DNA from 2 places in the Streptomyces sp. NPDC030021 genome. Region 1 is predicted to be linked to the other one. Evidence: riboswitches for the same ligand, from Rfam matches in the RefSeq annotation. Region 1 holds a riboswitch; the other holds the start of a gene.
The links. Region 1 has a riboswitch for ZMP and ZTP ahead of ACZ4YL_RS17730 (serine hydroxymethyltransferase). Riboswitches for the same ligand answer to the same signal wherever they lie in the genome.
Positions count from the first base shown of each region.

Region 2: it holds a riboswitch for ZMP and ZTP, as region 1 does, so the genes downstream of both, ACZ4YL_RS01495 (bifunctional 5,10-methylenetetrahydrofolate dehydrogenase/5,10-methenyltetrahydrofolate cyclohydrolase) here and ACZ4YL_RS17730 (serine hydroxymethyltransferase) in region 1, are expected to answer to the same signal.

Region 1 covers NZ_JBVIAH010000008.1:107,750-111,290, forward strand. The annotation lists gene trpS (tryptophan--tRNA ligase) at 1-414, opposite strand, end outside; gene ACZ4YL_RS17730 (serine hydroxymethyltransferase) at 632-1,900, opposite strand; ZMP/ZTP riboswitch at 1,935-2,025, opposite strand; gene rocD (ornithine--oxo-acid transaminase) at 2,157-3,362, shown strand; gene ACZ4YL_RS17740 (glutathionylspermidine synthase family protein) at 3,379-3,541, opposite strand, start outside.
Region 2 covers NZ_JBVIAH010000001.1:341,983-345,523, reverse strand. The annotation lists gene ACZ4YL_RS01505 (RNA polymerase sigma factor) at 1-655, opposite strand, end outside; gene ACZ4YL_RS01500 (class I SAM-dependent methyltransferase) at 871-1,632, opposite strand; ZMP/ZTP riboswitch at 1,690-1,792, shown strand; gene ACZ4YL_RS01495 (bifunctional 5,10-methylenetetrahydrofolate dehydrogenase/5,10-methenyltetrahydrofolate cyclohydrolase) at 1,877-2,722, shown strand; gene ACZ4YL_RS01490 (MAB_1171c family putative transporter) at 2,830-3,541, opposite strand, start outside.

The sequences.
Region 1 (3,541 bases):
GGCGACCTGCAGGATCGGGTACGTGAACAGGCCGACGCTGGCGCTGTTGACGCCGCCCTTGGCGGACTTGTCCTTGAACTGGGTCATCCGGCTGGCCTCGCCGAAGCCGGTGATGCAGTTCATGACCCAGCCGAGCTGCGCGTGCTCGGGCACGTGGCTCTGGACGAAGAGCGTGCAGCGCTCGGGGTCCAGGCCGGCGGCCAGCAGCTGGGCGGCGGAGAGGCGGGTGTTCGCGCGCAGATCCTTCGGATCCTGCGGCATGGTGATCGCGTGCAGGTCGACCACCATGTAGAAGGCGTCGTGCGTCTCCTGCAGGGCGACGTACTGGCGGATGGCTCCGAGGTAGTTCCCGAGGTGGAACGAACCGGAGGTGGGCTGGATGCCGGAGAGCGCGCGAGGACGATCAGAAGCCATGGCTTCATTCTCTCAGGTGCGGGGGCGGGCCCGTGCCCGCCGGCGGCCGGATCCTTCCGGGTCGCGCCGGGTCCGGCCGCCCCGCGCCGGGGTACCCGGCGGTTGCGGATCGTCCGGATCCCGCCCCGGCCGAGCGACCGATTTCCGTCCCGGGACGGGCCGGGCCAACACCGCTGCGCGGGGGTCTGGGGCAGAGCCCCGGCAGCGGTGCCGCAGGTCAGGACAGCGGGAGGCCCGGGGCCGGGAACGCGGCCATCAGGTCCGTGACCTCCGCGCGGATCACGGCGAGCGCCTGCTCGTCCCCCTTCGCGGCGGCGTCGACCGCGCGCGAGATCCAGTCGGCCACCAGCGGCATGTGCTCGGTCGACAGGCCCCGCGAGGTCAGCGACGGCGTGCCGATGCGGATGCCCGAGGGATCGAACGGCTTGCGCGGGTCGAACGGCACCGTGTTGTAGTTCACGACGATGCCCGCCCGGTCCAGGGCCTTGGCCGCGATCTTGCCCGGCACGTCCTTGCCCGTCAGGTCGATCAGGATCAGGTGGTTGTCCGTACCGCCCGAGACCAGGTCGAAGCCCTTCTGCAGCAGCGCCGCGGCCAGCGCCTTGGCATTGGCGACGACCGCGTGGGCGTACGAGACGAAGGACGGCTGCGCGGCCTCGTGCAGCGCCACCGCGATACCGGCCGTCGTCTGGTTGTGCGGGCCGCCCTGCAGGCCCGGGAAGACCGCCTTGTCGATGGCCTTCGCGTGCTCCTCCCGGCACATCAGCATCGCGCCCCGCGGACCGCGCAGCGTCTTGTGCGTGGTGGTGGAGATGACGTCGACGTGGTCCGCCGGGGACGGGTGTGCGCCGCCCGCGATCAGGCCCGCGATGTGGGCGACGTCGGCGACCAGGATCGAGCCCGCCTCCCGCGCGATCTCCGCGAAGGCGGCGAAGTCGATGGTCCTCGGCAGGGCGGTGCCGCCGCAGAAGATCAGCTTGGGCCGCTCGGCGAGGGCCAGCTCGCGCACCGCGTCGTAGTCGATGAGCCCGGTGTCGGCGCGGACGCCGTACTGCACGCCCCGGAACCAGGAGCCGGTCGCCGAGACGCCCCAGCCGTGCGTCAGGTGCCCGCCCATCGGCAGGGCCATGCCCATCACGGTGTCGCCCGGCTTCGCGAAGGCCAGGTACACGGCCAGGTTGGCCGGCGAGCCGGAGTACGGCTGGACATTGGCGTGGTCCACGCCGAACAGGCCCTTGGCCCGCTCGATCGCCAGCGCCTCGACGCGGTCGATGTTCTGCTGGCCCTCGTAGTAGCGGCGGCCGGGGTAGCCCTCGCTGTACTTGTTCTGCAGCACGGTGCCGGAGGCTTCGAGGACGGCCGCGGACACGTAGTTCTCACTGGGGATCAGGCGCAGGGTCTGCGCCTGCAGCACTTCCTCCGCCGCGACGAAGGACGCCAGCTCGGGGTCGGTGGCGAAAAGGGCGGGATGGCGGCTCGCGGACATGGCGGGCTCCTCCGGGGTCGATGTGATCGGTACCCCGCGAGGCCCAGGCGAGCGGCCCTGTATGCGGTCGAGCGCGCACGACTCCCCCGGAGTTGGTTCTCCGTACGCCAGTCGCCGTGCGTACCGGACACCTTAGCGGGCGCGCCGGGAGAGAGGTTTCTGCGTCCGCGATACGAGCGACGATAAGAAGGTGACGCCACCCTCGTCACCGCTTCACCCGGCGCTCCACCCCGCCGGACGGACGATCGGAGACCCCGTGTCGACAACTGCTGATGCCATCCGCTCCGCAGACGCGCACAGCGCGCACAACTACCATCCGCTGCCCCTGGTCGTCGCGTCCGCGGAAGGCGCGTGGATGACCGATGTCGAGGGCCGCAGATACCTCGACATGCTCGCCGGGTACTCGGCCCTCAACTTCGGGCACGGCAACCGCCGTCTGATCGACGCCGCCCGCGCCCAGCTGGAACGGGTCACGCTCACCTCGCGCGCGTTCCACCACGACCGCTTCGCCGACTTCTGCACCGAGCTCGCCGCGCTGTGCGGCAAGGAGATGGTGCTCCCCATGAACACGGGGGCGGAGGCCGTGGAGACGGCGGTGAAGACCGCCCGCAAGTGGGGCTACGAGGTCAAGGGCGTCCCGGACGGGCACGCCAAGATCGTGGTCGCCGCCGACAACTTCCACGGGCGCACCACGACCATCGTCTCCTTCTCCACGGACCACGACGCCCGCGACCACTTCGGCCCGTACACGCCGGGCTTCGAGATCGTTCCGTACGGGGACCTCACCGCGCTGTCCCACGCCGTCACCGAGAACACCGTGGCCGTGCTGCTGGAGCCGATCCAGGGCGAGGCGGGGGTGCTGGTGCCGCCCGCCGGGTACCTGAGCGGCGTACGGGAGCTGACCCGCGAACGGAACGTCCTCTTCATGGCGGACGAGATCCAGTCCGGGCTGGGACGGACCGGCCGGACCTTCGCGTGCGAGCACGAGGGGGTCGTCCCGGACGTCTACATCCTCGGCAAGGCGCTCGGCGGCGGCGTGGTGCCGGTGTCGGCCGTGGTCGCCGACCGGGACGTGCTCGGGGTGTTCCGTCCCGGCCAGCACGGGTCCACCTTCGGCGGGAACCCGCTCGCGTGCGCGGTCGCGCTGGAGGTCATCGCGATGCTCCGGACCGGCGAGTTCCAGGGCCGCGCCACCGAGCTGGGCGAGCACCTGCACCGGGAGCTGAACCTGCTGGTCGGCGGGGGCGCGGTGACCGCCGTACGCGGCCGCGGGCTGTGGGCGGGCGTCGACATCGACCCGTCGCGGGGCACCGGCCGGGAGATCTCCGAGAAGCTGATGGAGCTCGGGGTGCTGGTGAAGGACACGCACGGGTCGACGATCCGGATCGCCCCGCCGCTGGTGATCAGCAAGGAGGACCTGGACTGGGGCCTGGACCAGCTCCGGTCGGTGCTCGGCGTGTAGGGCCGCCCCGGTCCGGTCAGAGGATGACGTGGGGCAGGAAGCGGGCGTACTCGTCCGTGACCGGCCCCGCCGATTCGCGGATGCCGAGCCCCGCCGCCTCGTCCTCGACGACCCATGCGCCGAGCACCACCCGGTTGCCGTCGAAGTCGGGCAGCGGGGCCAGGCCCTGGAAGCAGTAC
Region 2 (3,541 bases), on a different contig from region 1:
GCGCCGGGGCGTCGTCCTCGTCGTCGTCGGACAGGACGAAGCCCTGGGTGCCGCCGGCCTTGGGCGCCTCGTCCTCGGCCTCGTCGGCGAGGTCCTCGGCAGCCCAGTCCTCGCCCTCGGCGACGGGGGTCTCGCCCTCGTCGGCGTCCTTGGCGCTGGTCTTCTTCGCCGCGGTCTTCTTCACGGCGGTCTTCTTCACGGCGGTCTTCTTGACCGTGCGCTTCTTCGGCTCGGCGGCGGCCTCGGCCGACGCCTCGTCCCCGGTGGCTGCGGCCGACGAAGCGGATATCGCCGTGGCGGTGGTGGTGACGGCCGTCGCCGCGGTCTTACGGGCGCCGATGGGGCGCGGCGCCGCGGTGGCCTTCTTGGCCACGGTGCGGGCCGGGGCGGCGGCAGCCTTGCGGGGCTTCTTGGCGGCAGCCTTGGTGGCGGGGGCCGCGCTGACGTGGAGGGCGACACCCTCCTCGTCCAGGACCTGGTTCAGGCTGCGCAGGACCCGCTTCCACTGGTCCACCGGGATGCGGCCGGCCTCGAAGGCCTGGCGCACGTCGTCACCGTTGATGTGGCCCTGCTCGCGGCCGCGCTCGACGAGCGCGACAAGGGCCTCGGATTCGGCGATCTCCGGAGGGAACGTACGGGACGGGCTGAGCGACACAAGGAGCCTCTCGTTGCGAACAGATTAAGGGTGGGCGGGACATCATCGCGCGAACTCGGGAAACAGACCCGAGGGGGGTCTGTATTCCGGGCCGCGCGAGGACACCTGTCGGTTCATCGCATGCCCGAGTCGATTCGTTACGCGCTGAATTGAGTGACCTGCGCCACGCTGTGGCCACGCAACCCGATCCGGCGCAGATCCGTCCGCCCTTCAGATCAGCCCGTTTTACGGGCCTCGATGAGGAAGCGGGCGGTGTGAGCGATGAACGGACCTTCGCGTTCGATCCGTTCGTGGAGCTCACGCAACCGGTCCCGGTACTGCCCGACCGTGAAGCCGGGCACCATCCAGATCACCTTCCGTAGAAAGTAGATCACGGCTCCGATGTCGTGGAACTCCGTGCGCAGACGTTCGGAGCGCAGATCGAGGACTTCGAGGCCGGCCGCGGCGGCGTCGGCGACCGCGTCGTCGGGGTGCCGGGCGCGCCGGACCTCCTCCGGCTGCGGGCCGAGGAAGTACTCGACGAGCTCGAAGACGCTCGCCGGACCGACCTGCTGCGAGAGGTAGCTGCCGCCCGGCGTCAGGACCCGCGCGATCTCCTCCCACCAGATGGTCACCGGATGCCGGCTGGTCACCAGCTCGAAGGCCGCGTCGCCGAAGGGCAGCGGCGGCTCGTCGGCGTCGGCGACCACCACCGCGCCCAGCGGGTGCAGCAGCCGCGTCGCCTTCTCGATGTTGGGCGGCCAGGACTCGGTCGCCGCCGTCAGCGGCGGCAGCGGAGCGCACCCGGCCAGGACCTCACCGCCACCGGTCTGGATGTCCAGCGCGGACCGGACCTGGGCCAGGCGCTCGGCCATCAGCCGCTGGTACCCCCAGGAGGGGCGCTGCTCGGTGGCCCGGCCGTCGAGCCAGGAGAAGTCCCAGCCGTCCACCGAGACGGACTCGGCCTCGGCGACAAGATGGTCGAAAGTACGCGTCATGTATTGATCGTCCCAGGTCGGACGCCCGACAACCACCGGATATGTCGACTACAGTGGTCGGCGGGCCGTGACTGGCGTTCGGGTGGATCACCACCGGGGAGCGGCCCGGCGTACCTGTGGACCTCCGGTACGTCGGCTGCCGCGCGCCTGGGCGAACCGCGATCCGCAGCGACGTTCAGGAGACCCCGTGACGACTGCCCAGACTGCCACTGCCCCCGCCTCTGCCGCCGGCTCCGCCCAGCTGATGGACGGCACGGCCCTCGCCCGCCGCATCTCGGAGCAGACCGCCGCCTACGCGGCGAAGATCACCGAGCGCACCGGCACCGCGCCCTGCCTCGCGACCGTGCTGGTCGGCGAGGACCCGGCCTCCGTGACCTACGTCCGCATGAAGCAGAACCGCTGCGCCAAGGCGGGGATCACCTCCCGCCACGTCGAGCTGCCGGCCGGGACCACCACCGAGGAGCTGGTGGCCACCCTCACCGCGCTGTCCGAGGACCCGGAGATCAGCGGCATCCTGCTCCAGCACCCCGTCCCGCACCACATCGACGAGCGCGCCGCCTTCGAGGCCATCGCCCCGGGCAAGGACGTCGACGGGGTCACCATGCACTCCTTCGCCGCCATGGGCTTCGGGCTGCCGGGCTTCGTCTCCTGCACCCCCGGCGGCATCATGCGCCTGCTCGCCGCCTACGACGTGGACCTGACCGGCAAGCACGCCGTCGTCGTCGGCCGCAGCGCGATCCTGGGCAAGCCGGCCGGGATGCTGCTGCTGGAGCAGAACGCCACCGTCACCTACTGCCACTCGCGCACCCAGGACCTGCCCTCCATCGTGCGCCAGGCGGACGTGCTGGTCGCCGCCGTCGGCAAGGCCGAGTTCATCCGGGGCGAGGACATCAAGCCGGGCGCGGTGGTCCTGGACGCCGGTTACAACGAGGGCAACGTCGGCGACGTGCACTTCGAGTCGGCCGCCGCCCGGGCCTCGCTGATCACTCCGGTGCCGGGCGGTGTCGGCCCGATGACCATCGCCGTACTGCTGGAGCAGACCGTGCAGGCGGCCGCCGCGCAGGCCGGGCTGGACCTCGCGGAGCTCTGATCCCACCGCGCGGATCCCGCGTACGACGCACGCCCGCGCTCACACGCGCACGCACGCACGCCCCGGCCCTCGGTCCGGGGCGTCGCGTTTCCCCGGGGCTGTGCGCCTCACACGCCGACCGGGTCGGGGTTCAGGTCCGGCGTGCCGGCGGTGTCCGCGTCACGGGCCGCGGCGACGATGTCGGAGGTACGGAACGCGTCGGCCAGGGCGGTCAGGGGCCGCCGGCCCAGACGGTAGGGCTCCGGGATCGCGGCCGGCCCCGGCACGGATCCGCGCGCGGCGGCGGCCTTGCGGTGGCAGGCGGCCGCCAGGACGGCCGCGTCCGCGAGCGTGGCGGCCCGCGCCTCGCCCATGCCCCGGCCCCGGGCCTCCTCGTACGCGGCGCTGCGCACCCGGGGGTCGAACCAGCCGGCCAGTGCCAGGATGCCGTCGTCGATGACCGACTCGCGGTGGATGAGCCGGATCCCCACCGGGGACCACCAGGCCAGCGGGACGGTCCGTCCCTGGGTCGCGGCGAATCCGCGCAGGGCCTTCCACAGCGGGCGCAGCCGCCGGTACTGGCCGAGGGCCACCCATGTCGCCGACCCGCCGACCAGCGGCACGACGAACCCGGCACCGAGCAGCAGCCCGGCGGCCCCGGCCAGTGGCGGCGCCACGTCCGTGGACAGGAACACCAGGTCGTGGCCGGTCCAGCGGGCGACCACCGAGGCCCACTTGGCGGCCAGGTAGGCCAGGTCCATCAGCCCGGCGACCACGATCAGGGCCAGCCCGGTGCGCAGCGGGCGCTGCGCGCGGTCCGCGCGCGTCAGCCACTTGCCG